DNA from 2 places in the Caldanaerobius fijiensis DSM 17918 genome. Region 2 is predicted to be linked to the other one. Evidence: a T-box and tRNA genes for the amino acid it is inferred to sense, from the RefSeq annotation. Region 2 holds a T-box; the other holds one or more tRNA genes.
What was found. The T-box of region 2 lies ahead of leuS (leucine--tRNA ligase). A T-box ahead of a tRNA ligase gene usually reads a tRNA of that ligase, here a tRNA-Leu.
Positions count from the first base shown of each region.

Region 1 (15,823 bases), on a different contig from region 2:
TAAAGGCAAAAGGTATATTACTCACTATTATCATCGCCGTTTTATCCAAATTGCTAGTTACATATCCTTACTTATCAATAATGGGAACAATGGTACTGGCTATATTAGCAGGAATAGCGTGGCGAAGTATATTCGATGTCCCTGAATCTCTAAGCCCCGGTATAGATTTTACTGCAAAAAAGATATTGCGCTACGGAATTATTCTCATGGGCATAAGACTTAATTTTTCTAAAATCCTGGAATCAGGATATCGAGTAATACTTCTTGACATACTCGTTATTGCCTTCGCCATAACATTAATTTATACGCTAGGAAAATTATTTAATGTACAAAAGAATTTATCATTACTGGTAGGCATAGGAACAGGTGTATGCGGAGCCGCTGCTATAGCTGCTGTGGCACCGCTGATAGATGCAGACGAAAACGAAACCACTATTTCCATAGCTATAATAGCAATATTAGGTACTATATTTACAATCTTATACACATTTTTATTTCCAGCGCTCCATTTAAATCCATATGTCTATGGTATTTTCTCTGGCTCAACTCTTCATGAATTGGGGCACGTTATTGCAGCCGCCACCAAAGGCGGAAGTACCAGCCTCGATATTGCTGTAATAGTAAAATTAGGTCGCGTTGCTTTGCTGGTTCCCGTTGCTTTTATTATTAATGCGATCTTCAGGAATAATATATATAAAAATTCAGGCATCAAAAAAATTTCTGTCCCCTGGTTTATAATGGGATTCCTGGCTTTTAGCCTTATAAATACCTTTAATATATTGCCAAAACCTGTTGTTGACATAATAATCCAAGTAAGTATATTCCTGCTCACAATGGCTATGGCAGCACTAGGACTTAATGTGCGTATAAGCAGCATTAAATCCATTGGACTAAAAGTTTTACTTATTGGAATTATTGGTTCTATCGTCATAAGTGTTTTCGGCTATATTTTTGTAAATGCATTATATTAAATTCCATCATTTTTTAACTCGATAATTCATATATATAATCAAAAATAATTAAAAAGGTGGGGAAATCAAATATGGAAATATACAATTTACCCATAATTCCCCTCATAGTCGGCGTAGTAGAATTGCTTAAGCAACTAGGTTTACCTCAAAAATGGGCTGCGCTGGCTTCAGCCATTATAGGCATCCTTGTAGGAGTCTTTTACATCGCACCAGGAGATATTCTAAAAGGTATATTAGAAGGTCTAGCTATTGGCCTAGCCGCAACAGGATTATATAGTGGTACGAAAAATACTATAGGAGCTTTCAGAGGCAACAAAGCATAAGGTATTGGGCGCGTTTCCCAATACCTTATAATTTTACGCACATTTCCTCTTATACCTTGCCACTCAGTCCTAACATATATTATAGCACACCATAAAAAAGGAGCAGCATATCTTTAAGATACTACTGCTCCATGTCTGTTATTTATTCTATAATGCCCTCATATGCTTTCCAATAGAGCTCTTCCAGCTCACTTACAAGAGGATACCTGGGATTTGAGCCTGTGCACTGATCCAAAAACGCTATGTTAGCCATATCATTCACTTCCCTCTCGAAAGAATCTCTTGGTATCCCAGCTTCAGCTAATGACAAGGGCATATTCAATTTTCTTGTCAATTCGACAATGGCGTTTATAAGGCTCTTTACACCTTCTTCTACGGTATCGGCCTTTAATCCTAGGAACTTCGCAATTTCCGCATATCTTTCTGGAGCTTTATAGTACTCATATTTGGGATATGATGTGAACTTGGTCGGTTCGGTAGCATTGTATCTTATCACGTATGGTAGAAGTATGGCATTAGCCCTTCCATGGGGTATATGAAACTTACCTCCGAGAATATGAGCCATACTGTGATTTATACCTAAAAATCCATTGGTAAAAGCCATACCCGCCATGCATGATGCATTGTGCATCTTTTCCCTCGCTTCTTTGTCCATGCCATTCTCATACGCTCTTGGAAGATATTTAAACACCAGCTCTATGGCTTTTAACGCAAGAGCATCAGTGTAATCTGACGCCATGACCGAAACATACGCCTCAATTGCATGGGTTAAAACATCCATACCTGTATCTGCAGTAACTGACCTGGGCACAGTATAGGTAAATTCAGGATCAATAATAGCGATATCCGGCGTAAGCTCATAGTCCGCAAGCGGATACTTTATATTCTTTGTCTTATCTGTTATAACAGCAAAAGCCGTAACCGCTGAGCCCGTACCACTGGTCGTCGGTATCGCAATCATAAGGGCTTTTTTACCTAACTGCGGGAACTTATATGCCCGTTTTCTAATGTCAATGAACTTAAGCCTTAATTCCTCAAACTTGGTATCTGGGAACTCATAGAACAGCCACATGCCTTTTGCCGCATCTATAGCAGAACCACCACCCAGCGCAATAATCAGATCCGGGTTAAATCTATTCATAGCTTCTACACCTTTCATAACCGTATCCACAGAGGGATCAGGTTCTACATCGGAGAAAATCTCATAATCAATTCCCGCTTTATCAAGGTGATAGAGTGCCTTATCCACAAATCCCAATTTTACCATAGCTGGATCTGTGACGATAAATGCCTTTTTGCCTTTAACCTTTTCAAGGTATTGTATTGAACCGGGTTCGAAATAAATCTTAGGTGGAACCTTAAACCATCTCATATTATACCTCCTGGCCGCAACCCTTTTTATGTTTATTAACTGTCTTACACTGACATTAGCTGTGGTTGAGTTTTTACCCATGGTACCACAACCTAGTGTGAGCGACGGCGTATTGCTGTTATAAATGTCGCCTATAGCACCATGACTTGAAGGTGAATTGATTATTATCCTACCAGCCCTTACCTTTTCAGAAAATTCCTTGATTATAGCTTCATCTTCGCAATGAATAACTGCTGAATGTCCTAGGCCTCCAAATTCCGTCATTTCCTGGCATCTCTTTATCCCTTCTTTATAATCCTCTACTATATAAAGTGCCAGTATTGGACTAAGTTTCTCCCTGGAAAGTGGATACTCCGGTCCCACACCTTCCAATTGTGCTACCAATATCTTTGTATTTTCAGGCACACTAAAACCTGCCATTTGCGCAATCTTCGTAGCAGGTTGCCCTACCACCTGTGGATTCATAGCACATCTCTCTTTATCTATAGCCAGATTTTCCAGCTTTCTGCGTTCTTCATCATTTACGAAGTAGCATCCATGTTGTTTCATTATATTTATTACTTCATCTGCTACATCTTTATCGATTATCACTGCCTGTTCTGATGCACATATCATACCATTATCAAAAGTCTTGCTCAGTATAAGGTCATTAACAGCTCTCTTCAAGTGAGCAGTTTTATTTATATAACATGGAACATTGCCAGGACCCACACCTAAGGCTGGTTTTCCTGAACTGTATGCGGCCTTTACCATGCCAGCTCCACCTGTGGCTAAAATTAAAGACACACCTGGGTGATTCATCAAATATTGAGTGGCTTCTACAGAAGGTTCTTCTATCCACTGGATACAATTTTCCGGTGCTCCATTGGCAACAGCTGTATCTCTCATAAGTTTTGCCGCAGCAATACTGCAATTTATAGATTTAGGATGGAAGCTAAATATGATTGGATTTCGTGTTTTAACGGCTATAAGGCTCTTAAAGAGCGTCGTGGAAGTTGGATTTGTGACTGGAGTTATGCCTGCTATAACGCCTACAGGTTCTGCTACTTCTATAAAGTCCTCTTCTTCGTTTTCGTTAATTATGCCGACGGTTTTAACATACTTAATGTCGTGATACACGTACTCAGTCGCAAACATATTTTTTATAACCTTATCTTCATATACACCCATACCCGTTTCTTCTACAGCCATCCTTGCCAGATCCATATGCCTATCTATACCCGCCAAGGCCATTGCTTTTACTATAGCATCAACTTGCTCTTGATCCAGCTTATAATATTCCCTTTGTGCAATTTCAGCCTTTTTTACCATCTCATCGATGGCTTGCCTATAATCCATACCAATACCTCCTTGTTATTTTATTAACATTGTAAGGGCCATTTTTTATTCGTTGTTATCTGTATACAGTATATTTTCTGCGATATATAGCCATTTTATTCCTCGTATTATATGTCAATGTTTTAACAATCTTTACGTCTTCATTATATACTATTGTTAATTTTGTGTCAATACTTATTATCTCTTGATAACGATTTCCGTATGAAATTTTTTTATAAAAAAACACCGGTATAACCGGTGCGTTATAACTCTTTCAGCGTAATAGCTCTATGCGGACAATATCTTGTGCAAACTCCACAACCTGTACATTTATCACTATCCACAGAAATTTTTACATTAAAAAAGCCATGTCGTTCTACCTTAAAAGCATCAAATTTACAGCTCCTTGCTGCTGGACAAAATGGAGATCTATCGCAAATCTCTTGATCTACAACTGCTTTTTTCATTTTTCCCCTTCCTTCCTGTCTTTTATCTTTTCGTATTTAATTACATTGCCATTATAATAATTCCCCTATCCCCATCCCCCTGGGGTGCTGTATCCATTATACAATATTTTTTACTTATAATCAAGTAAAAAAAACCTTGAGTGAAAAAAATCACATCAAGGTTTTTTAAAATATTTGATAACTTCTGTTATTATCAATATTGAAAGGGATAATATAAAGACTATTCCCCAATCTGTTGCATTTAACACGCTCACGCCAAAGTAAGTCCTCAATGGCGTTAAAATAACTATAAACATTAACACTGCCGATAGTATAATAGAATAAGTCATGTATCTATTACTAAAGACGCCAATTTTAAGCAATGATGCCTCTGCTCTTACATTCAGAGCTTGAAATAGCTGGGTTAAAACAAGTGTAGAAAAAGCCATCGTCCTCGCTGTTATAAGATTCTTCTTCATTAATCCAAGTCTAAAAGCAACCAAGGTCAAAAGGCCTATCAAAATGCCCTGCAATGTAATTTTCCACCATAAGCCGTGTGCGAATATGCTCTCTCCCTTTGGCCTGGGTTTTTTATCCATAACATCAGGTGCTGGCGGTTCAACGCCTAAAGCAAGGGCCGGAAAGCTATCTGTTAAAAGGTTTATCCATAAAATGTGAATAGGTTTTAGCGGCATAGGCATGCCAAGCATAACTGCCACAAAAATCACTACAATTTCACCTACATTGCATGATAAAAGAAAGTGTATTGATTTACGTATATTTTCGTAAATGGTCCGGCCTTCTTGAACTGCAGAAACAATGGTTGCAAAATTGTCATCTGTTAATATCATGTCTGCGGCACCCTTTGCCACATCAGTACCTGTCATCCCCATGGCAGCTCCTATATCAGCCTGTTTAAGAGCAGGAGCATCATTTACCCCATCACCTGTCATAGCAACAACAGCTCCATTATTCTGCCAGGCTTTTACTATCCTTACTTTATGCTCTGGTGAAACCCTTGCATAAACCGAAATATCCTTAACCTGTTTATCCAATTCTTCATCTGTTAATTCGTTTAATTGAACACCTGTCACAGCCTCATCCCCTGCCTTGTATATGCCCAATTCTTTTCCGATTGCTACGGCTGTGACCAAGTGGTCACCTGTAATCATAACAGGCTTAATCCCTGCTTTTTTACACAACCTCACAGATTCTTTTACTTCTTCCCTGGGAGGATCGATCATGCCTATCAAACCTATAAACGTAAGATCACATTCAAATTCGCCATGTGATCCAATATCATCCAAATCTTTATATGCAACAGCCAATACTCTCAACGCACCTTTTGCCATTTCTTCATTAACCGCTTTTATCTTCTCTTTAATACTATCGTCCAACGGCAATATATCGCCATTCAAATATAAACTTGTACACCTATCAATTACATTATCAGGTGCACCCTTCGTTATCACCTTGTATCCTTTTTCATCTCTATGTACTGTCGTCATCATTTTTCGGTCAGAATCAAAAGGCACCTCGTCAACTCGCGGTTTTGCCTCTTCTATATCCTGTTTTCTTATACCAGCCGATTTAGCAGCCATGACAATAGCCACTTCGGTAGGATCCCCAATTTCCCTTCCATCCTCATCTATAAAAGCATCTGTGCAAAGGGCTGCACATTCTAATAAGAACTTCACTTCATTATCTGTGCTGCCTTCAGATTTAAATATGGCATTTATATCGCTATAAACTTTATCATTTGTATATAATTTCATTACCGTCATGCGATTTTGTGTTAATGTACCGGTTTTATCTGTACATATAACACTGGCGCTTCCAAGCGTCTCTACCGCAGGTAATTTTCTTATAATAGCTTTCTTCTTTATCATCTTTTGAACGCCTATTGCCAGGGTAATCGTAACTATAGCAGGTAGTCCTTCCGGAATAGCAGCAACAGCCAGGCTCACAGCTGTCATAAACATGTCAAAGACAGGCCGTCTACTCAAAATACCTGTTATAAAAATGATAAAACAGATTAAAAGAACCCCAACTCCAAGGTATTTTCCCAATTCTTCAAGCCGCCTTTGAAGTGGCGTAGCGGCTGTATCCTGGCTATCAATAAATTCAGCGATCTTACCCATTTCTGTATTCATCCCGGTATCTGTCACAATCATACGACCTCTACCATAAGCTACCACAGTGCCCATATAAGCCATATTTATCCTATCTCCTAATGGAAGCTCTTCGGCTTTTAACGCCTTTATATCCTTATCTACAGGTACCGATTCCCCAGTCAATGCTGATTCATCGATCCTTAAATTAGTTGCCTCAAAAAGCCTGCCATCCGCAGGAACAAAATTACCCGCTTCTAAATACACTATATCTCCCGGTACAAGCTGGCTTGTGGGAATGTCGACAACTCTTCCGCTTCGAATGACCCTAGCCGTTGGTGAAGTCAATTTTTTCAATGCTTCCAGAGACTTTTCAGCCCTGTTTTCCTGCAACATACCCAAAATCCCATTTAATACTACTACAACTATCATAATTACAGCATCTGTTACCTCACCTAATAATAACGAGATGATTGTTGCCGCTAACAATATGAGCACCATAAAATCTTTAAATTGATCGAGAAACATCAAAAAAAGAGATTTCTTATTTTGTTCTTTAAGTTGATTATAACCGTATTCGCGTAAGCGCTTCTGAGCTTCTTCGTTGCTAAGGCCCTTGATGATATCCGTCTTTAAATACTCCTCCACATCCTTATATTCTTGATTCCAATATATTATTGTCATTCACTCCTTTCATAAAAAATATATTTTTCAGTTTTTTCTAGCTACTATTATATCACGCATAATCGCCTGATCTACACGATGTTCGAACTGGTTATAGGTCTCTTTCTCTAATACCGCCAGACCAGCTTGCTCTAAAAGTTGGTGGAGGTTCTGACGTTTTAGCAAAAAAGTATTCCATGACAATACCAAACTGCCTCCCTTTTTCAGTACACTGGTCCATGCAGGCAAAGCTTTTTGCAGCAAAAGTTCTGGATTGCGCGTAAAACTACCTGTGCCAGTATTGCTCCCGTGTTGAATACCGTAAGGCAAGTCAGCAACAATCACATGAAAATAATTCTTTTTAAAGTATTTATCGGTATTTACCGTATCTCCACGCACCATGTTTACTTCAAGCATATTATTGTTTTTATACTCTTCCTTAGTTTTTGCCAGATTTATACAAGTTATATCGCATATTTTAGTCCCTTCCGAAGACATCTTTGACTTTGATACTTTGTGCTTAAATCGCTTGTTTTCCAGATACTTAATCAAAAATGCCAACCCCTGGTCTACAAGCTTTTTATCTATTTCTACTCCTGAAACATTATAACCAAAAATCAATCCTTGAAAAAGCGAGGTACCCTTACCGCATACAGGATCTAGCAGATTTATACGATCTTGACCATAAAAATCGCTAGCAAATACTGCCAGATTTATCATGAGCTTTGTGAAATATTCATTGGTCTTACCTGAGTATTTCAAAATGTTCACGATATCATCCTCAAGATATTGCCCGTAATCTTTAGTCATGGGAACTAAACATGTCTTGCCGCCATATTCCTCCTGTTTAAAAAGAGCATATACAAAAGACAGCCTGGATATCAATTTAAGATCTTGTGAAGGTAAGGAATCAACGTTAAAAGTTACATAATCTATGCCGTGTATATTTTCTAGGGCTATATTTTCACATGTCCTAGACATTCGATAAGCTGCAGCCTCAAATTCTAACAAAGCTAATTTTTTAGATGTATTGTAGTAAACCTGGTTATGGTATGGATGCATCAAAATAAGGTACTTTTCCAATACAGCCACTCCTCTTTTTTATAATTGTAAAAAAATATGCATTTTTTAATATCAATAAGTTATGCTAATTTTATATTTTCCTCTTGAGTCAAGAACTGCATAGAGCACAGATAGTGATACAACCCTTTTCGCTTTATTAAGTCCTCATGTTTCCCCTGTTCCACAATGCGACCATCTTTTAGGACTATTATATTGTCGGCTTTTTTTACCGTGGACAGGCGATGAGCTATTATCAGGATAGTTCTGCTGCCTGCCAGATTATTTATAGCATTTTGTATCTCTCTTTCGGTTTCTGCATCAACTGAAGATGTAGCCTCATCCAGTATGAGAATAGGCGAATTTTTTAACACTGCCCTGGCTATAGAAATCCTTTGCTTTTGTCCTCCAGAAAGTTTTATACCTCTTTCTCCTATATAGGTATTATAACCATCAGGCATCTGCATTATAAAGTCATGAGCACATGCTATTTTTGCGGCATTTATGATATCATCCATAGTGGCCTTTTCATTACCGTAAGCTATGTTTTCAGCAATCGTTCCATTAAACAAAAAGACATCCTGCAGCACCATGCTTATATTATTCCTTAAAGACCTCAAAGATACTTCCCTGATATCTATATCGTCTATCTTTATCGACCCTGAATCCACATCGTAGAAGCGATTTATAAGGCTCATTATAGTGGTTTTACCTACACCGGTAGGACCTACAAAAGCAACCATTTGCCCCGGGTTTATAGTAAAAGATATGTCTTCTAATACTGGTTTTTCATTATTGTAAGAAAAATTCACATGTTCAAAGGTTATTTTACCTTTTATATTTTTTAAGTCAATTGCATGTTCCTTCTCTTTTACATCAGGTTCTGTATCCAGGACCTCAAATACCCTTTCTGCACCAGCCAATGCCTGTTGAAGGTTTTCTAGAACCTGGCCCAATGCTGTTATAGGCTGATAAAACATACTTAAATATAATATGAAGCCAACTATATCCTCTACCGGTAGTTTGCCCTTTATGGCCATTATACCTCCCAGAGACACCACTATAACAGTCCCTATTGAGCTGAAAAAATTCAACACTGGATGAAATATAGCGCTAAGCTTTAATGCACCTATTAGTGCCGTTGCATGCTCATACGCCCTATTTTTTATTTTTCCTATCTCGCGCTCCTGTTGGTTAAAAGCCTGTATTTCTCTTATCCCCGACAGATTATCTTGCAGATCAGCATTTAAATCAGCTAAAGCCCGTTGGGCAAACCTGAATGAGGGCAGTATGCGCTTGGTAAATACTGCTCCCCCATAAACCAAAAAAGGGATGGGCACCAGCGATAAAAATGCCAGAATAGGATTCATGATAAACAGTATTATAGTTACACCCAGAAGTATCAGGGCATTAGTAAAGAGATCTGGTAAGGCATGAGCTATCAGCATCTCAAAGGTAGCAGTATCATTTATTACTCTTGACATCAACTGCCCTGTCTGCTTGTCATGGTAATACCTCAATGAAAGCTTTTGTAGTTTCTCATATACTAACACCCTCATATAGGCCACCAACTGCCACGCTCCATAATGAGACAAATAGCTGCTTAAAAACTGAAATACAGTTCTGGCTATATAAGTTAGTGTCAGTATTATTGAAAGTCTTACAATGAGTTCCTTGGCATTGGTGTAGCGATTAAGATTAGTTACTACTCCAATAAGATCCCTTATTAACCAGGGACCTATAAGGTTCAAACCAGTTATGGAAAACGTACTTATTACAGCTATAATGAGATATTTCCAATAAGGTCTGGCATATCGCACAAGTCGTAACAAATATCGCATACTCTTATACACCCCTTTATCATCGATATTTTTACAGCAAAAATATTATATCCTAAGAAAAAAAATAAAGCAAATTCACCTGATTGTTTTTTATATAAATAAAATAATCGTCTATACCAATAGAGCTGAAGTTGTCTTCAGGCTCTCGATAGACGATTCGGTTTACATATTGCACACATATAATAGCGGCGAGTGGAGTCGAACCACCGACACTGCGGGTATGAACCGCATGCTCTAGCCAACTGAGCTACGCCGCCCTATTTTATTATTAATTTTTAAAAATCATAATTAAAATTTAGTTGCGGGGGTAGGATTTGAACCTACGACCTTCGGGTTATGAGCCCGACGAGCTACCTGCTGCTCCACCCCGCGATGTTTTACACCACCTGGTGCCGGAGACCGGAATCGAACCGGTACGAGTCTTTTAGGACCCCCAGGATTTTAAGTCCTGTGCGTCTGCCAGTTCCGCCACTCCGGCAAACCTCAGCGACGATATATATTATATATCAACGCAACCACTTTGTCAAGGAATATTTTCGAAAATCAGACCTTCTAAATTGTCCCATTCGCTGACTGAAATTTCTTCTAGCTCAAAATACTCCATTACTTTTGTAAGGATCATAACGCCTGCTACAATAATATCCGCTCTTTCAGGCATCAGACCTTTTACCCGCTTTCTTTCATCACTGCTCATCCCAGACAACACATTTAGTATACTATATACTCTATGATATGTCAAGACGTAGCTGTGAACTTTTTCAGAATCGTAAACATCCAGGTTTTGATCTATCGCTGCCAGCGACGTTATTGTGCCACCTACACCGACCGCCACAATTCTTTTACCCCTACTCAAAATAATCTCTTTTAAGCGATGCAATAACATCAAATTCATTTCTATATCTTCACTCAATTTTTGCATATGACTTTTATCATATAAGCTCTCATTTAAATACCTTTCCGTTAACCTCACAGCACCTATGTTTAGGCTATACCTCTCCTTTATTTTGTTCTTTTCCCCATATGTAAATTCTGTACTGCCACCGCCAATATCTACAATTAAAATACTCTTCCCTTCACAACTTTTTATGCCACCGGCTACTCCTTTAAAAGCCAATTCTGCTTCCTTTTTTCCAGATATCACATCAACTCTTACGCCCGTTTTCTGATATATTTCTTGTAACAACACTTCCTTATTTAAAGCATCCCTTACCGCGCTGGTCCCTATTGCAATAATTTTATCACAGTGAAAAGACCTTGCTATATCTACAAAATTTGTAACGGCATCTACGGTTCTGCATATAGCATCTATTTTCAAGGTACTGGTGATATCTACACCAGTACCTAATCTAGTCGTCTTTATACCTTTATAAATTTTAGTTATACCATTTTTATCGGCATCAGCTATTAACAGCCTTACCGAATTCGTCCCTATATCAATACAACCAAATCTCATCGGTCACCTCGACTATCATTACATAAAGATCAATCACTTTTCGATCATTTTATTGGTTTTTCCTCTATTATATCCTCCCCCAGACCTTCTTCTGGTATCCAGGTTCTTTTTAAGCTGCTGCTGTCTTTCATCGCTATCCTTTAAAAACTTAGCAAGCCTATCCTCAAAAGACATGTTGCTGGACGATTTGTTACGATTCCATTCTAAGTCCAATGGTCTAGACGATTTTTTAAGCTCCGCATTCGCCTTTTTAATTGACAAGCTAATTTTACCATCAGGGCTAACCGACAAAATTTTAACTTTTACCTTATCCTTTTCTTTTAAATAATCTCTCACATCTTTCACGTATTTATCTGCGACTTCTGATATGTGTACTAATCCAGTTTCCCCTTCTGGTAACTGGACAAATGCCCCGAAGCTTGTTATATTTAGCACGGTTCCGTCGACCACTTTGCCTACCTCAACTGGCATAAATAAAAGATTCCTCCTTTTAATTCTTTAATACAATTTTATTGTATCAATGATTTGTCCCAAATGCAAGCACATCAGAGGCTCTGATTTAACTTTTTATAAAAATCTATTTTCCATTAATATCCACATAGACGGTTTGGCCTTTTTTTACCAAGCCCAATTCATCACTGGCGATCTTTCTTACAAAATCTAATGTTTTTGAATATTTTATTTCCTTTTGAAGCCTTTCATTTTCTTTCTTAGCCATTTCGATTCGCTTATTTAAATCTCTCTGCTCTTTATGCAATCGAATTATGGTATATTGTTGCTGAATAAGTGTCACAGAAGTATAAACTGTAATAGCAAAAATCACCAGTTTCCTTTTATTCACCTTCAACCTCACCTAAAACAATCCTTTCCTTGGATTAATGCATTATCTAATATTGATATTCGACGCAACTACTAAAATCCCTTCATTTTTTTCTGAAATTTAATAAATTTTTAACACCGTTAATTTGCCTTGCCACTATATTATATGCAAGCAAAAATGGAGATGATATAAAGCTAAAGAGGCCAACCATACTTCTTTTTATACATCTGAGTGTCTTTATGGTAATTCTTATAAACACAAAACTGAATAATTTCATGTAAATATAAAAGCCCGATATAAATCCCAGGAAAGTATAAAACCTTAATTCCGCGTAATTGGCAAGAAATATCACTGAAAACACAAATAACGAACAAATTAACCAAAAAAGCGCATCTTCAATATACGTAGCCTTTTTTTTAGGTCTAAATATTCTCCTGAATATCCTGTAAATATCATAAAAAAGCCCTAAGAAAATACCTCCATACATACATATTAAAAAAACTAATACTTGATTACTTATAGCCGAATCCATATCATCACTCCACCACGCCAAAAGTAATAGAAAAACCCCCTTAAAGCAAAGTAAGGAGGCATATTATTATTTAAACATTTTACTTAAAAGGCCCTTTCCACGGCCTTTCATATCTTCTTTGCTGGTGTAAGTGAGGCTTAATATAGTGCCTTCGATGATAAGTTCCCCATCGTCTAGGTTAAGCTTGTTTATGTGTAAATCCTTACCTTTTATGATCAATCCCCCAAGGTTTGTAGAAAGATTTATGTTATCTTCGTTAAAGCTCATAACTTCTATGACCCCGCTTATTTTTGCTTTTTCTCTGTTCTCTATAAATATATTATGAGACGCATCCATATGCATCACCCTCTTAACCCTTTATATAAAATATATGCAGGGCATATAAAAGTTATGACATTATAATAGTTTATACATCTCTGCAGCATCCTCTTTCAATGCGTGTTCATGTAACTGTGTTACCATTGCTTTAACTGTTCGAGAACCAAGTTGAATCTCTATTACATCTCCTACCTTTACTTCTGTGCCTGCTTTCGCTATCTTACCATTTACCAAAACGCGCCCCTCATCACAGGCCTCTTTTGCTACTGTTCTGCGTTTTATCAACCTTGAAACCTTTAAGTATTTGTCCAGTCTCATACTATCACCTACTTAAATTAAAATTATATAAAAAAATCAGGTCACGCGACCCGATTTTTTATTTTACTCTTTCCTTAAGCAATTTACCTGCTTTAAATACAGGAGCTTTAGAAGCAGGTATAATAATTTCTTCTTTCGTCTGGGGATTTATGCCTTTTCTCTCGGCTCTTTCCCTCACCTCAAAAGTCCCAAAGCCAACCAGCTGAACTTTATCCCCTTTCTCAAGAGTTTCTATAACCGATTCTATAAAAGCATCCAATGCTTTTTCGGCATCTTTTTTAGTAAGTCCACTTTTTTCTGCCATGCTTGAAACAATATCAGCCTTATTCACCTTAAAACCTCCCATTTCCATTTTTGTTTTTATAATATGTTGCATTTTAATATATTCTTCAAAAAATCGCAAAATCCTGCTTTTTAAAGCTATTTTTCATTATTCTTGTGAAAATTATTCGTCTTGGCTTCATTCCACAGTTCATCCATTTCAGATAAGCTCATATCCTGCATCATCTTGCCCATTTCTACAGCTTTGGTTTCAATATAACTAAATCTTTCTATGAACTTCTCTATAGTACTGGCAAGGGCTAGTTCCGGTTCAACTTTTAAAAACCTTGACACATTTACACATGCGAACAGAACATCGCCCATCTCTTCTTGGATTTTTTCCCTGTTTCCAGATTTATATACCTCTTTTAATTCCTCAATTTCTTCATAAAGCTTGTCCAAAGCCTTATCTACATCATCCCAATCAAATCCCACCTTTGCAGCTTTATGCTGTACCTTATAACTTCTCATAAGAGCAGGCAGTTCTTTAGGTATGTCCCTCAACACCTCAGTAATAGAAGTATATCCTTTTTCGTCTTTTTTTATGGCATCCCAGTTATTTAAAACCTCATCGGTACTTTTTACCTTTATGTTAGAAAAAATATGGGGATGCCTCAATATCATCTTGCTACACACTCCGTCGATGACGTCGTTTATGTTAAACAAACCACTTTCTTCAGCTATCCTTGAATGAAAAACCACCTGGAACAGAACATCTCCCAATTCTTCCTGTAGCTTAGCCGGATCTTTTTTATTAATAGCTTCTATAACCTCATAACATTCCTCAATAAGATACTGTCTGAGGGTTTCGTGAGTCTGTTCCTTATCCCACGGGCATCCGCTATCACTCCTTAATTTTTCCATTATTTTTATCAGATCTCCAAAATCATAGGTTGAATTGGATGCTGGCGGTATGTATACACACGTTAAGTGATCTATGTCCTTTTGCATGTCAAGCTGATACAATTTGATCTTTCGAACAACTTCCTCATGGGGTATGCCTGCTGATCGTATAAACACGATATCTTGCTCTGGCTGATATATTTTCATAAGCTTTAACTTAATTTCTGATGCAACCAGATTGTCATATACCTGTGTTATTATATTCCCGCAAGCGCGATCAGGCACCTGCCGATCTAAAGAAAGCCCATCCAGGATTTTTAGCCCATTTATTGGATCGTATTTAATAGATGCTAATACAGCATCAATAAAGCTAACAGCTGAATATACAAAAACATCAATTCCTTTCTCCTGTGCCAACCGCATCAGGTTATCAACGGATCTTTCTGCGATAAGGGGATGTCCTGGTACAGCATATACCACCTTTCCCCCTTCCAATACCCTTCCGATAAGGAATTCAGCTATTTTAATATATACCTCATCAAAAGATCTGCTTTCCTCGTATATATAGTCAAAAGATTGATACTTTATGCCATTTTCATCCAACCACTTAACAGAAGGATGTATTTTAGTCCTCAAATATATTTCGTCAGCCCCTCTTAAAATATTTTCTGTCTGCCTTGTTATTAAACCGTCACTGCCTGGCCCTAATCCTATAACATCTATTCTCATATATCATCACCACAATTATTTTACCACCATTTAACCCTTTAAAGCAACAAAAAAGACCTGGATGGTACCAGATCAATCATATCCTTTAAACAAGGGTGGCGGAGTAGGCTTCAAGGGCATCACAATTTGCCCTGTCAGCGCATCTATATGCATAAGCCAATAACCATCAGCATCATATTCGAATTGCTGACCTCTAGCAGGCCTCCAGCAAACAAAGCCAGTAAGACCTCCATAAGGCTGATCAAACATATTAAATTTACCCGGCATAGCATAAACTATATACTTTACTTTGTTTTGCTCAAAAACCAACCCCATCAAGTAATGATCTTTATTAAATGCATACCCGTTTTCAATCTTCCACCATTTATAACCTTCCATTTTTTCTT
Region 1 covers NZ_FQVH01000005.1:74,116-89,938, reverse strand. Annotated here, with positions in the region: gene BUB87_RS03890 (YeiH family protein) at 1-971, shown strand, start outside; gene BUB87_RS03885 (hypothetical protein) at 1,043-1,294, shown strand; gene adhE (bifunctional acetaldehyde-CoA/alcohol dehydrogenase) at 1,437-4,004, opposite strand; gene BUB87_RS03875 (4Fe-4S binding protein) at 4,247-4,450, opposite strand; gene BUB87_RS03870 (calcium-transporting P-type ATPase, PMR1-type) at 4,606-7,224, opposite strand; gene BUB87_RS03865 (TRM11 family SAM-dependent methyltransferase) at 7,252-8,286, opposite strand; gene BUB87_RS03860 (ABC transporter ATP-binding protein) at 8,346-10,103, opposite strand; tRNA gene BUB87_RS03855 (tRNA-Met) at 10,287-10,360, opposite strand; tRNA gene BUB87_RS03850 (tRNA-Met) at 10,403-10,475, opposite strand; tRNA gene BUB87_RS03845 (tRNA-Leu) at 10,491-10,581, opposite strand; gene BUB87_RS03840 (Ppx/GppA phosphatase family protein) at 10,627-11,556, opposite strand; gene BUB87_RS03835 (S1 domain-containing RNA-binding protein) at 11,590-12,027, opposite strand; gene BUB87_RS03830 (FtsB family cell division protein) at 12,134-12,397, opposite strand; gene yabQ (spore cortex biosynthesis protein YabQ) at 12,480-12,908, opposite strand; gene yabP (sporulation protein YabP) at 12,975-13,244, opposite strand; gene BUB87_RS03815 (RNA-binding S4 domain-containing protein) at 13,305-13,544, opposite strand; gene BUB87_RS03810 (HU family DNA-binding protein) at 13,603-13,875, opposite strand; gene yabN (bifunctional methyltransferase/pyrophosphohydrolase YabN) at 13,965-15,437, opposite strand; gene BUB87_RS03800 (DUF7922 domain-containing protein) at 15,510-15,823, opposite strand, start outside.
Region 1: it has a tRNA-Leu gene. The T-box ahead of leuS (leucine--tRNA ligase) is inferred to sense a tRNA for this amino acid. The anticodon was not compared.

Region 2 (15,823 bases):
GTGAATGGCGCGTTGGGTGGAACAGAGGGGTTAAAAAGGCTTATTAGCGATGTATATAAAATGGGAATAAAGATATCATTACAGGATAATTACGTAGATATATATGCAGATTACAGAGGATTTTCGCGAAAGAATATTGCGTATCAGGCAAATAAATTTTTACCTGTTACCAATATATGGAATAACAGATTTTTAGAGAGCGCCGGATATGTTTATGATTATTTTAATTACAGTATATTTCCTGATTTATTGAGGCTTAAAGTGAATGGCATTACCTTTGAACGTTTTGGAAACTTTCTTTTCTATGATTTTAACGATAGATATCCTTCTACACGAACTCAGACGGCCAGTTATTGGATGAAGATGGTAAATAAAGTCAGAGAAAAGCTGGGTTTTGCAGCCATAAAAGGTGGAAACGCTTATGTTTTAAAGTACGCTGATAGGCTCTATGACATACCAGAAAAAGATTCAGGATATTTTTTCAGCGACGAAGCCGTTCCTTTCTATCAGATGGTAGTGCATGGCTCCATACCTTACTCAGGTACACCTATTAATATGTTCTATGATCCTAAAGCACAACTGTTAAAGCTGGTGGAATACGGCTATATGCCTTATTATCAACTGACGTATAGGTCGTCCAATGAAATGATGTATACAGACTATAATGAGTTATTTAGCTCACAGTACACCGATTGGGTGGCTCATGCGGAAAAGTATTACAAGAAAATGAATGAGGACCTTAAACCATTATGGTCGGAATATATGGTTGACCATAAGAAGGTTAACGATTATTTGTATGTTACCACGTACAGCAATGGTGCAAAGGTATATGTAAACTATAGCGAAAACGACGTTGAGGTGGATGGCCGTACTATTAAAGGGTATGATTACCTGGTAGTTGGAGGTGGCATGTGATGAAGATTAAGAAGATGGGGCTGGAAAAAAGGAAGGTTTTAGATGGATATTTCTTTATATCGCCATGGTTGGCCGGATTTATCCTTTTTTCCTTGTATCCTCTTCTACACACGGCGTGGCTGAGTTTTTGCGAGGTACAGGGAGTTTCCAACTTGAGGGTAAAGTTTACGGGAATCTCCAATTATATAAACGCCTTTGTGGTGGATGTAAATTTCTTGCCGCGGTTTTTGACCATCATAAACGATACCATAATAAATACTGTATTGATAATAATATTTTCTCTTTTTATTGCAATATTGTTAAATTATAACATAAGGGCGAAAGGATTTTTTAGAGGTGTATTCTTTTTACCTGTTATTCTTGGAACAGGTTACGTTATGCAACAGCTGCTTTACGGCGGTGTAAACAATACGGTGATGGTAAACGGCATAGGCATACCTCAGCAGATATTTATTTATCTGGGCCCCACTGCCACAAACATTGTCAACGCCTTTTTGAGCAGGTTAACGCTTATATTCTGGCGCTCGGGTGTTCAGATTGTGCTGTTTTTGGCAGGATTACAGGGTATATCAGATAATTTGTATGAGGCAGCCAGATGTGATGGTGCAACAGAATGGGAGTCGTTCTGGAAAATAACATTGCCTTTGATTTCACCTGTTATATTGATAAATATAATTTTTACAATTATCGATTCATTTACGGACATAAATAATAACATAATGCAATATATTAATGAAGTTGCGTTCAGTAAATTGGAATTAGGTTATGCAGCCGCGCTGGGCTTTTTGTACTTTGTTTTCATATTCATCGTTATTGCCATCGTCTTTATCGTCAGTTCAAGACATGTATTCTATGCCGGTGAGCGTTAAGGGGGGATACAGGTGAGAAAGATAGGTTTGATCATACTTATAATTGCTTTTGCTTTTAATTCGGTATTTACACAAGCCGTTAAGGCTGATACATCTGATACTGGTGTTCCACTTAGAGAAAAGAATCTGAAAAACAATGATATGCCAAAGGTTGACTACGATGTCAAAGTGGCTAATCTTCCATTTTATGAGCAGGTGTTAAAAGGTTATCAAAAGGGCAGTTATAAGGATACCGATGGTATAGATATAGTTTTAAGACCCGATGAGGCTAAATCTTCTAATGGAGGATCGCTACCTATAAAAAACGACATAGGCGGTAATGCAAAACCAGCTCTTGTATGGGACGATTCTGTTAAGTGGTTTGAATGGACTTTTGATGTGCCTGAAGATGGTTTGTATCAATTATACATGCGCTATTATCCATTAAAAGGCAAGAGAAGCCCTATTGTGAGAAAATTGATCGTCGATGGTGTTGTACCTTTTCAAGAGGCATTAAATGTTTCTTTTGAAAGGCTTTGGGTTGATAAAGGAAAACCTGTGAGGGATAGCAACGGCGATGATATAAGGCCATTACAGGAAGAAAAAACCATGTGGAATTACGAAGGTTTTAGCGACTCTAAAGGATTTTATCCCGAGCCATTCAGGTTGTATTTTTCTAAAGGTAAACACACCATAAGGCTTGAATATGTGAGTGAACCCGTTGCCATAGATAGCATTGAGGTAAAGTCACCCGAGAATATTCCTTCATATGATGAAGTTTTAAATCAATATAAAGCTATGGGATATAAAGAGGTGAAGGATGCAGAGGTAAAGTTCCAGGCGGAGTTTCCGGTTTTAAAATCTGATCCGACCATAAGAGCTGAGAGCAACAGTGATCCTTCTGTGGAACCGGCAGCTAATGGTGATTTTATATTGAACGTATTTGGCGATTGGAACTGGCGCCGTGGCAATCAATGGGCGGAATGGAAATTTAATGTACCACAAGATGGTCTCTACAAAATATCTTTCAAGGTAGGCCAATGGTGGGGAGATGGTTTACCATCTTATAGGCAGGTTGCCATTGATGGCAAAGTGCCATTTAAGGAGCTGGAGGAGTATCCTTTTAAATACCAGAGGGATTGGCGCATGGAAACATTGTCGGATAAAAATGGGAAACCGTATTTGTTTTACCTTACCAAGGGTGAACATACTTTAAGGTTGACAGATAAAGTGGGTCCCATGAGTGAAGTGGTGAATGCCATGTCGGATCTGGCTTTGAGGCTTTCAAAAATGATAAGAGAGATCATAATGGTTACAGGAGCCAGGCCTGATCCTAATTTTGAGTATGAGCTGGATAAAAAGGTACCGGGCCTTATGGATGAATTCAAGGATATGTCTAAGGATATAGAGGCGCAGATGAAATATATAACAAATATATCTGGCCAGAGGCCCAGTGTATACTATAGTTTTAAGTCAATTAAGAAGAGCATTGATGAGATGATAAGGAATCCTGACCTCATATCCCGAAGGCTAAATGATTTAAATAATGCCCAGACCAGTTTTGGTCAGTGGATGCTGGATCTGCAAAATGAACCATTGGTGATTGACTATTTTATAGTGTCATCGCCGGATAAAAGTATTCCGACGGGCAGATCTAACTTTTTGCAGAAGGTTGGGGCTACATGGTACAATTTTTTGAAGTCATTTTACAAAGATTATAATAGCGTCGGAAGCAGTACTACAACGGGCAAAAAAACTATAAAGGTATGGGTCGCCATGGGACGTGAATGGGCAGAGATATTGAGAGATATGGCTGATAACGAATTTACTCCTAAGACCGGGATAAAGGTCCAGATAAATACATTCCCAGCAGGCCAGTTAAATGCCGGCGCCGTAAACGTCATACTCCTTGCTATAAATTCAGGCAAGGCTCCTGATGTGGCCATAGGTGTTGATTCACAGTCACCGGTGGAGTTTGCCATCAGGGGTGCGACGGCAGATTTGAGCAAATTTCCGGATTTTAAGGATGTAGCCAAGTGGTTTGTAAACGGCGCCTTTATTCCCTTTGAATACAGGGGTGGAATTTATGCCATTCCATGTACTCAGGATTTTAACGTATTGTTTTATAGAAAAGATATATTAAGTGAATTAAAGCTGGGAATACCTCAAACGTGGGATGACATATACTCAGAGTTGCCCATTTTGCAGCAGCATGGGATGGAATTCTATTATCCACCTGTACTGGATCCGTTTTTATTCCAGTATGGTGGTGATTACTACACTGAAGATTACATGAGATCGGCTCTTGATACATCTGAAGCTTATATGGCGTTTAAAGAATGGACAGAGCTATATACCAACTTTAAGATACCTATGGCTGCCAATTTCTTTAACAGGTTCAGAACCGGTGAGATGCCGTTGGGAGTTGGAGGTTACAACGAATACGTGATGTTTACTGTTGCAGCACCGGAGCTTACAGGCCGATGGGGAATTGCGCCATTTCCGGGGCACAGGATGCCTGATGCAACCATAAACAGGAGGACAGGTAGTTTTGGTACCACCAACATAATACTCCAGCAGTCTAAAAATAAACGGGAAGCGTGGGAATTTTTGAAGTGGTGGATGAGTGAAGATGTACAGTCAAGATTTGGAGAAAATGTTGAAGCAATTGTAGGCGTTGGCGCCAGATGGAACAGTGCGAATGTAGCAGCTTTTAAGAGCATGCCGTGGAAACAGGAAGATTTAAATGTAATATTAGAACAATGGAAACAATTTAAAGTTCAGCCGGTGGTTTTGGGAGGTTACTTTACAGGGCGATATGTAGGGTTTGCCTGGAATAACGTGGTGCTGGGCGGTATGAAGATCAGGGATGCACTGGAGGATGCTGTTAAACAGATAAACAAAGAAATGAAAGCGAAACAGGAGGAATTTAGTGTAAAGCCTTGAGAGGTACCTTTTTTGGTACCTCTTTTTGTGATATAATATACAAATAAAATAGAAAAGGTGTAAAGGGGAGAACAGTGAGTAAGATTGGGATAATGGGAGGAACCTTTGACCCGATTCACTATGGTCATTTGGTTACTGCTGAAGCTGTTAGAGATGAGTTTAATTTAGATAAGGTTATATTTGTTCCTGCCGGCAATCCGCCGCACAAGAAGGCTCGTAAGGTGACGGCAGGTCAACACAGGTATATGATGACGATACTTGCTACTATATCAAATCCGAAGTTTGAGGTATCAACTATCGAATTGACAAAAAAAGGCTATACCTATACCATCGATACCATGCGAGAATTTAAAGAGATGCTGCCTGATTCCACATTTTATTTTATAACGGGTGCTGATGCTGTGCTGGAGATACTAAAATGGAAGGATTCAGAGGAATTGCTTAAGATATGTGAATTCGTAGCAGCAACGCGACCGGGATTTGATATAAGTGAATTGGAGAAAGAGCTGGATTTTATAAAAGAAAAACATAATAAGATTATATATAAACTGGAAGTGCCGTCATTGGCCATATCTTCCACTGATATAAGGCGAAGGGTATCTGAGGGTAGATCTATAAAATATTTGTTGCCTGAACCGGTGGAAAGGTATATTTATAAAAATGGATTATATAAAGACAATTGAGGTGAAAGCGTGTTATCAGAACAAGAGATATCTCAACGATTAGAGCATATGTTAACACCCAAAAGATATAGGCATTCGTTGGGAGTGCAAGCTACAGCTGTAGAACTGGCATCTTTGTATGGAGCAGATGTATATAAGGCATCTATTGCTGGATTGATACATGACTGTGCAAAGGATCTCGATGCTGACCAGATTCATGCTCTTATTAAGAAGTATGGGTTAGCACTGGACGACATATATTTGAATCAATTGGAATTGGTACATGCACCATTAGGAGCTGCGCTCGCTAAAGATCTGTTTGATGTCCAGGATGAGGATATATTAAACGCTGTAAGGTATCATACCACAGGAAGAGTTGATATGAATTTGCTAGAAAAAATAATATATTTATCGGATTATATAGAACCTGGCAGAAATTTTGATGGCGTAAATGAAATAAGACAGGAAGCAAAGCAGGATCTAGATAAAGCGGTTATAATGGCTATGGATAGTACTATTATTTATGTTATCAAGAAGAAAGGACTTATACATACCAATACGATTGACGCCAGAAATAAGTTGCTGTGTAAAATAAGAGAAAGGCGGGGATAGGCATGAGAAAATTATTAAAATATTTTATTATGTTGCTGCTTTTATCAGTACTTGTTATTGGTACAGGAAGTTATGTATATTTGCATAATATCTCCGACATAAACAATACATCGGCATTTAACGATAACAACGACAGTAAATTGACTCGGACAAAATCGTCTCCAAAAAGAGATAAAAAGTTAAATATATTGATATTAGGTGTTGACCATGCATCTAAAGGTGATACGGGCAGATCAGATACCTTGATTTTTGTATCTTACGATCCTTTAACGAGAAGGGCGACGCTTATTTCGATTCCAAGGGATACCAGAATATTATTGGATAAATATGGGTATCAGAAGATAAATGCGGCATATGCATATTACGGTCCTGATGGATCGGTTCAGGAAGTATCTAAAGTTTTAGGAGTGCCTATAGATTATTATGTTCTTATAGATTTTCAGGGGTTTAAAAAGCTTATTGATGATTTGGGTGGAATTGATTTTGATGTACCGGTTGATATGAATTATGATGATCCTGCTCAGAATCTGCATATTCATTTGAAGAAAGGAATGCAGCATCTTAATGGAGATCAAGCTCTGGGTCTGGTTCGTTTCAGGTATGGATATGCAGATGCTGATTTGGGAAGGATAAAGACACAGCAAAAGTTTTTGAAAACTTTGTTTGACAAGATCGTTAGTCCCTCATCTATTTTTAAAGTTGGGTCTATATATGATGTCTTAACACACTACGTGAAGACAAATATGCCTGCAATGACGATTTTGAGCTATGTAGATGACTTATTTAAGGTAAATAAGAATGATATAAAAATGGAGACGCTTCCAGGTGAACCTAAATACATTGATGGGATATCTTATTATATTTATGATGAAGTTAAAACTGAAGAGATGATGGCTAATTTAAATAAATTACAGGATGACAGCGATGTAGCTTCTAGTAGCAGTAGCACTGACGTAAATCCTTCAAATATTAAGGTAGAGGTATTAAATGGAGGAGGAATAAATGGTGCAGCGACGTCTGTAGCTAGATTACTAGAAAAATATGGTTATGATGTTATTAACATTGCCAATGCTGAAAATATGAACTATAGAACAACGCAGATTATCAATAGAACACAAAATAAAGCAGTTGCTGAAAGCATAAAGGCTTATATTAAAAATTCTGTTGTTATAGATGAAAATCCTACAAGCAATAAGCCTGATGTAACAATTATAGTTGGCAGTGATTATAATAGCAATTAAGGGAGGTATTTATGTTAAAACAGATTGTAAAAGTGTTAGATGACAAAAAATCTATAGATATATGTGTGCTTAAAATCGATAGAATATCAACGATTGCTGATTATTTCGTTATATGTAGTGGCACATCTGTTACTCATACTAAAGCTATTGCAGACGAGCTTGAGGAGAAAATGCGTGAGAGTGGTCTGGAATTATTGCACAAAGAGGGTTATGATTTTGGAAAATGGATTTTGATGGATTACGGTTCTGTTATTGTTCATATATTCACAAAAGAGGAAAGAAATTTTTACGATTTGGAGCGTATTTGGGCTGATGCCGAAAAAATAGGTGTTGACAATTTGCTACAAGTAAATTATAATAACACTTAAAAAAGTTGAAATATATGCTCAGAGGAGTAGTAGCAGGTAAGGGCTTGAGAGAGCTGGTGGTCGGTGCAAACCAGTGCAGATATCCTGTGAACTCGCCTCATGAAAATGGGCATTATCCGATTTTATATCGGATATAAGGTAAAAGAGAGGGCTTATAAGCTAAAAGAGGGCTTATAGCCAATTAGGGTGGTACCGCGAGACCTCTCGTCCCTAAACTGGGGTGAGAGGTTTTTTATTAACGAGATAAATATCATGTGTGAAGGAGGCATTGTATGGATAGCTATAATTTTAAAGAAATTGAAGCTAAATGGCAAAGGTATTGGGATGAATATCAGCTAAATAAGACAGCAGAGGATGATAAAAAGCCAGAGTTTTACATGCTAGAAATGTTTCCATATCCTTCTGGAAACCTACATATGGGACATGTAAGAAATTATTCTATAGGTGATGTTATAGCTCGATTTAAGCGCATGAATGGATACAATGTGTTGCATCCCATGGGATGGGATGCATTTGGCCTTCCAGCCGAAAATGCTGCGATTAAACATGGCATACATCCAAGTAAGTGGACATGGGATAATATCAATAACATGAGAAGGCAGTTAAGGCAGTTGGGCATTAGCTATGATTGGGATAGAGAAGTAGCTACGTGTCATCCAGACTATTATAAGTGGACCGAGTGGATGTTTTTGCAGTTTTATAAAAACGGGCTAGCGTATCGCAAAAAGGCTTATGCCAATTGGTGCCCTTCATGTAAGACGGTATTAGCCAACGAACAGGTAGTGGATGGCAGATGTGAACGCTGTGGTGCAGAAGTCAGCAAAAAAAATCTCGAACAATGGTTTTTTAGAATTACCAAGTACGCTGAGAGGCTTTTAAACGATATTGAAAGGTTAGAGGGCTGGCCTGAAAAAGTAAAAATTATGCAGAAAAATTGGATAGGCAAAAGTGAAGGTGCTGAACTTTTATTTAAGGTTGATGGTACCGACGATGTTATTCCGATATTTACTACTAGACCGGATACCATATACGGCGTAACATATATTGTACTGGCGCCAGAACATCATCTGGTTGAGACTTTGACAAAAGGAACACCTTATGAGGCGATTGTAAAGGAATTTATTGAAAAAGTACACAGGATGAGCGAGATCGAGCGCACATCCACTGAAACAGAAAAAGAAGGTATATATATTGGGGCACATGCTATCAATCCAGTAAATGGTGAAAAGGTACCTATATGGATTGCTAATTATGTATTATTAGATTATGGTACGGGTGCGGTTATGGGTGTACCGGCTCATGATGAAAGAGATTTTCAATTTGCTAAAAAGTATGGTTTACCGATAAAGGTAGTTATAACTCCTGAAGGGGAGACATTAGATCCTGAAAAAATGGATAAGGCTTATGTGGAACCTGGTATCATGGTAAATTCTGGGGAATTTAATGGACTAAAAAGTCAGGATATGATAAAAGAAATTATAAGGTTTGTTGAAGAAAAAGGGTTGGGTAAGCGCAAAGTAAATTATCGATTGAGGGATTGGTTAATATCCCGGCAGAGATATTGGGGAGCGCCTATACCTATTATTTATTGTGAAAAATGTGGAACTGTACCTGTGCCAGAGGATCAATTACCTGTTATGTTACCTACTGATGTAGAATTTACAGGGCAGGGAGAATCGCCTCTAGCTGAATGTTCATCTTTTGTGAATACGACGTGTCCCGTTTGCGGTGGGCCGGCTAAAAGGGAAACAGATACAATGGATACTTTCATATGTTCTTCATGGTATTTTTTCAGGTATACGGATCCTCACAACAGTGAAAAGCCTTTTGCCAAAGAAAAGGCAGCGCATTGGATGCCTGTGGATCAATACGTGGGTGGTGTAGAACATGCTATATTGCACCTTTTGTATTCTAGATTTTTTACAAAGGTTTTGTATGATTTAGGGTATTCGCCGGTGGATGAACCATTTGTAAATCTTTTAACGCAAGGAATGGTTTTAAAAGATGGCTCTAAGATGTCAAAGTCAAAAGGCAATGTAGTAAGCCCAGAAGAGATTGTAGATAAATATGGAGCTGATACGGCAAGATTGTTTATACTGTTTGCAGCACCACCGGAAAGGGATCTAGAGTGGAGTGATCAAGGCGTTGAAGGATGCTATAGGTTTTTAAACAGGGTTTGGCGGGTAGTAGGTGAATTGTTACCTTTATACCACACGGGACCTCGTGTGTTCACTAATTTAAGTCCTGCGGATAAAGAACTTAGGTATTCTACCAATTATACTATAAAAAAGGTTACAGAGGACATAAGTACCAGGTTTAACTTTAACACCGCTGTCAGCGCTATTATGGAAATGGTAAATGCTCTTTATCAATATGCTGATTTGAGCGATGAATACAAAAACCCTGATGTCGTAAGCGAGGCATTGGATAGCCTCGTCATAATGCTTGCGCCATTTGCTCCACATATAACTGAAGAATTGTGGCATAGGATGGGCCATAATGAGAGTGTACACCTTATGAAATGGCCCAGGTATGATGAAAATGCATTGATAAGAAATGAGGTGGAATTGGTAGTACAGGTAAATGGTAAGGTAAGAGATAAAATCATAGTTCCAAGAGATGAGAGCGATGAGGTCATAAAGAAAATGGCTCAGAATACAGAAAAGGTAAAGGCATTTATTGACGGCAAAAGCATAGTAAAGGTTATATACGTAAAGGACAAATTAGTTAATATTGTAGTCAAGGAGGTGTAATATGGCTGAAAATATCCACCCCCTTTTAAAAAACTTAATACCTCTTGCAGAAGGAATCGCTAAGACTTTTGGCAAAAATTGCGAGGTATCCATATATGATATATCAAATCCCCAGCGTTCTATTGTGGCCATTTTTAATGGCCACGTCACGGGGAAAGATGTTGGCGATCCTATGCCTGATGTTGTTTTGAGGTCTATAAGTGAAGGAACTTTGGGAAAAGATAGGATAAATATTAGCAGCAAAAGTAGTGATGGCAAGATACTAAAATCATCTTATATTTTTATAAGAGATGAAAGAGATAAAGTCATTGGAACTCTATGCATTAATTACGATATATCAGAATTTGTGATGTTTGATAGTATAATAAAAGATTTTTGTCAGACAGAAAGTAAAAATCAGATAGAATATATGGCAGAAACAACCGATAGCAATGTCAATGATGTGCTCGCTAATATCGTAGATAATACATTAAAAAATTTTGGGAAGCCAGTGAATTTTATGACAAAAGATGAAAAAGTATATATCGTTAAACTTCTGGATTCTAAAGGTATTTTCTTGATAAAAGGTGCAATTGATTATGTAGCCAAAGTTTTATGTGTATCAAGGTATACCATATATAATTATTTAGATGAAGTTCGTGCCAGCAGCGAAAGTTTTTGAAAGCCCGCATTCTGGGCTTTTTTTGTTGACGCTGTTTGTAATTTTATAATATAATTTAGGTGTAGGTAAATGGAGGTGATCCCTTGAGTGAATTGAGAGAAATAGGAGAAATACTAAAAACCAAGCGACTGGAAAAGAATATTAGTATATCAGATGTCCAGGAATTCACGAAAATTAAATCTTATTATATAAAGGCTATAGAAGATGGTGAAGAAGATAAGTTACCTGACCCTGTATATATTAGAGGATTTATTAGAAGTTATGCGGAAATGTTGGGATTAAATGGTGAAGTGCTTTTGCAGGACTTAAAGCTTAACAAGACCAGAGAATATAATGTTTCTGCTATGATTAAAGAAAAAAGTAAGGTTAATACTGATATAAGACGTTCCACGAAAAAGATAGGTAGATATATAGCTATTGTAATTATAATCGGTTTATTTATATATGGATTTTATTCATTGGGAAATTTTTTGGGAGTGAAAATCGACGGACATAACAATAGTATTGTTGATAATAATATAAGTGCTGAAATAGATATAGGAAGCGTAGATAAGAAGCCCAAGGATAAACCTACCACAGATAAAAGCAATCAATCAGTTAATTTAGGTGATTTAAACGCTCCAACCGCAAAAACAGAAATAAAACAGATGAGCAAGACAGCCGATACAGCCATGTATCAGGTGATTACAGATAACGATTCGTATAAACTCAAAATAGATATTGTAGGTACGAGATGCTGGATGGATATTTCGGTGGATGGATCTAGTGTATATAGCGGCATATTGACTACAGGTCAATCAAAAGAATTAGATATAAAATCTTCATCGACGGTAAAAATAAAGCTGGGCAAAGCCTCTGATGTAGCTATTTACATCGACGGGCAGGCTGTAGAAAAAGCAAATGTGCCAGGGATATATTGGTATGTATTTACTAAATAACAGGCAAAATGCCTGTTATTTAGTTTTTCTCTTTTTGATCCAGAAACCCAATATAAAGGCTCCTGGTGCCAGTATACCCCAGTATATCCATTTTTCAAGTTGTCTTAATAAATCATTATCTATAGCATTTTTGCTGCTACTACTGTATAAATTACTTAAAATATTTGCTTTTATTGCTCTATCTGCGATCAAATTGACTTTTCCTATTTCTTTTCCATCGAGTTCATAGCTTATATAACCTAGTCTTTGACCTTTATTTATAGGTACTTTTATGTTTTTTATTTTTATGTGTGCTTTTATAGAATCAGCTTTATCTGTAGGGACGGTATATATAAAATCCTGAGCGGCTTTTAAATCAACATATGCCGTAGTGCCATCTATAGGTATTTTTTTTACATAGTCGCCTTTATGAATGTAAGTTTTTGTTATAAAATTGTCCAAGCCATAATTTAGTAGATCAGTGGCATCTTTCCATATAATAGAGGAATCATCGTCGTAAATAGCAACTATTACTCGCCTGTCGTTTCGCATAGCTGTTGCAAGAAGGCACTTATTTGCTTCAGACGTATAACCAGTTTTGATGCCATCAGCGCCGTCATAGTGATACTTAGTTGGCCTTATTAACATGTTAGTATTTAACAAAACTCTTTTTTCTTTAAATTTATTTGTAGGAGGAATTACATACGTAATAGTATTTACTAGCTCCCTGAAAAACTGATTTTTCATGGCATATCTAGCGATTAATGCCATATCATATGCTGTCGTATAATGATCAGGATCATGAAGGCCATTTGGAGTAACAAAATGGCTATCTTTAGCTCCTATTTGTTGGGCTTTTTCGTTCATCATATTTGCGAAATTTTCGACGCTTCCACCAATATATTCTGCTATGGCTACAGCAGCGTCGTTGGCTGATTCTACCATCATAGCGTATAACAGTTGTCTTAATTTAAGCTGCTCGCCCTCACTTAAATATATTTTGCTACCTTCCACATTTGCTGCATTTTTACTGGCTGTAACAGTGTCGTCTAAATTTCCTTTTTCCAGAGCTAATATTGCAGTTAGCACTTTGGTTGTACTGGCTGGATATACTTTTATATGACCATTTTTATCATAAAGTATTTGGCCTGTTTCATAATCCATTACTACGGCGTTTTTAGCGTTGATTTGTGGGGGTGCGATTTTAGCAGGATTTGCATATGTAAAGCGTATATTTAAATTGAGTAAAAAAAGCATTATTATAATAATTGCGCTTTTTTTCAATTTTCATCCTCCTAAAACATTGATATTTTAATTATACCAAACCTCAAAAAATAAGAAAACAAAAATTTTGGACGCTATAAATATAAAAAATTCTATTAAATTTTGGTATACAATCTTCACAATATATAGATATGAATTGAGTTTATAAAAATTTGCATATTAAAACTTTAAAACTTAAAAACGCGAGAAAACGTAAACATAAGTTAGAAAGAGAGAGAAAAGTGAATATTTTTCTATTAAAATCATCTAAAATGGCGGATTTTCGTGAAATTTGACTATTGTTATCAATTCTCATTAATAGTATAATGTAATCATCACAAAAGTTTTGTTGGATATTTTGCTAAAACGTTTGATTCTTAAAAGAGGAGGTGGAAGAGAGAGCAAAAGGCTTTCTTAGGTAAAGGAGGAAGGAGGAGATGCTTTAATTTAAGATCTTACCGTTTTCCATATTAAATGTTTTTATAAATCAATTACATTTATAGTTTTACCTAAAATTAAAAATTTATTTTTTTAAAACACTTTTAAAAAATAATCTCTTAGAGAAGGATAGTGACCCTGAATATAATAAACAAGAAGGTCGAGAGGAAAATTGCTGGTTGGCCAAAGTCGCCTCTGTAACAAGAGGGAGAACCTTTTACTAGCAAAGGTTTACGGATTTTATTATATGCATGTTTAATATGAATGCTGTGGTTCTACATTATATAATATAATGTTGTACTATTGATTATATACGAGAGGTGGTTGAAGAGATGAGCCTTAGAGTTTTGGCTAAAAGGGTGGGGAATGCAATTATTACGCTTGTATTAGCGGTAATATTGACATTTGTATTGTTGAGGCTTACACCTGGTAGTGCTATAGACAACTGGGCAAGGCAATATGCTATACAATATCAGGTGACATTGGAAGAAGCATATAGAAGAATTGCTTTGATGATCAATTACAATCCTAAGGAACCTATCCCGTCTCAGTTTGTAAGGTATGCGAAGGGGTTGTTGCATGGCAATCTTGGTGTATCTATGATATATCAAAACAGGACAGTTAACGATATTATTGCTAGTGCATTGCCGTGGACAACGTTTGTCTTGACTATAGCATTGCTTATAAGTTTTACTATAGGTATGTTGCTTGGTGTAAATATGGCATGGAAAAGGAGTTCGTGGCTTGAACCTGTGATAGCTGTTTATGCGATTCTCTCTACGGCTATACCTGACTTTATATTTGCTATATTGTTATTGGTCATATTTGCTTACGGATTACAGTGGTTTCCTATAAACGGTGCATACGATCCGTATGTTACACCCGGGTTTAATTTGACGTTTATTTTAAATGTTCTCTATCACGCGGCCCTTCCAATTCTAACGTACGTACTCACAAATATAGGAGGATGGACGTTGGGAATGAAAGGTGCCGCGGTGAGCGTTCTAGGTGAAGATTATGTAACGGCGGCCAGAGCAAGAGGTATATCAGATAGAAAGATAATGAAAAACTATGTTAGAAAAAATGCTATATTGCCACAGATAACAGGTCTTGCTATAAGTTTTGGCGGAATGTTAGGTGGTTCAGCTCTTATAGAAAACTCATTCTCATATCCGGGTATGGGTTATTATTTGGGTCAGGCGATAGGACAGAGGGATTATACCGTCATGCAAGGAATGTTCCTTTTCATGAGTATCGTTATGATATTTGCGAACTTGATAGCTGATCTGCTTTACGCAAAACTTGACCCAAGGGTCAAAATAGAGGAGTGATGGTATATGGCGGATTTTTTCAGGGTAATATACAGAAATAAAAGATCGTTTGTAGGGCTTCTAATATTGGTGTTTTTCCTTTTGATGGCTATAATAGGGCCTATGTTGTTTAAACTGGATATGACCGTGCGTTATGACGAGAGGTATCAACCACCTTCGGCAAAACACTGGTTGGGCACAGATTACGCCGGAAGAGATACCTTTGTGCAGCTCGTATATGGTTCAAGAGACGTTCTGGTAATAGGCTTTTTTGCAGCGCTATTTACCTTGATAATAGGAATACTGATAGGCACTTTATCAGGATTGTTAGGCGGAAAAGTGGATATGATATTGATGTTGATAACGAACCTTTTCCTTACAATACCGAGCTTTCCTGCAATGCTGATGATGTCGGCATTGGTAAAGATAAAAGACCCCATAACTTTTTCCCTTATACTGGCAGCGTGGAGCTGGGGTGGATTGGCAAGAGCCATAAGGTCCCAGATTATATCTTTGAAAGAAAGGGATTTCATAGTAATATGTAGGGTCATGGGGTTAAAGACGTCCCACATCATATTCAGGGAGCTTATGCCCAATATCACATCATACCTGGCTATGAACTTTATTATGATAATGAAGGGAGCTATAGTAGCCAGCGTAGGATTGATGTTGTTAGGATTGGTACCGTATTCGCCAACTAACTGGGGTATGATGCTACAGCTGGCAATACAGCAGACTGGTGGAATATTCAATCCAAGAGGATATATTTACCTCTTATCGCCGATAGTTTGTTTGGGACTTTTCCAGACAGGGGCTATTTTCTTTGCCAATGGATTGGACGAAGCACTTAATCCGAGGTTAAGGGGATAAGGAGTGAAAGCGATGAATA
Region 2 covers NZ_FQVH01000006.1:4,138-19,960, reverse strand. Annotated here, with positions in the region: gene BUB87_RS04090 (DUF5696 domain-containing protein) at 1-915, shown strand, start outside; gene BUB87_RS04085 (carbohydrate ABC transporter permease) at 915-1,784, shown strand; gene BUB87_RS04080 (extracellular solute-binding protein) at 1,797-4,709, shown strand; gene nadD (nicotinate-nucleotide adenylyltransferase) at 4,802-5,392, shown strand; gene yqeK (bis(5'-nucleosyl)-tetraphosphatase (symmetrical) YqeK) at 5,402-5,983, shown strand; gene BUB87_RS04065 (LCP family protein) at 5,986-7,224, shown strand; gene rsfS (ribosome silencing factor) at 7,236-7,592, shown strand; T-box leader at 7,601-7,807, shown strand; gene leuS (leucine--tRNA ligase) at 7,865-10,345, shown strand; gene BUB87_RS04050 (helix-turn-helix transcriptional regulator) at 10,347-11,006, shown strand; gene BUB87_RS04045 (helix-turn-helix domain-containing protein) at 11,090-11,944, shown strand; gene BUB87_RS04040 (D-alanyl-D-alanine carboxypeptidase family protein) at 11,960-13,207, opposite strand; gene BUB87_RS04035 (ABC transporter permease) at 13,957-14,955, shown strand; gene BUB87_RS04030 (ABC transporter permease) at 14,962-15,804, shown strand; gene BUB87_RS04025 (ABC transporter ATP-binding protein) at 15,817-15,823, shown strand, end outside.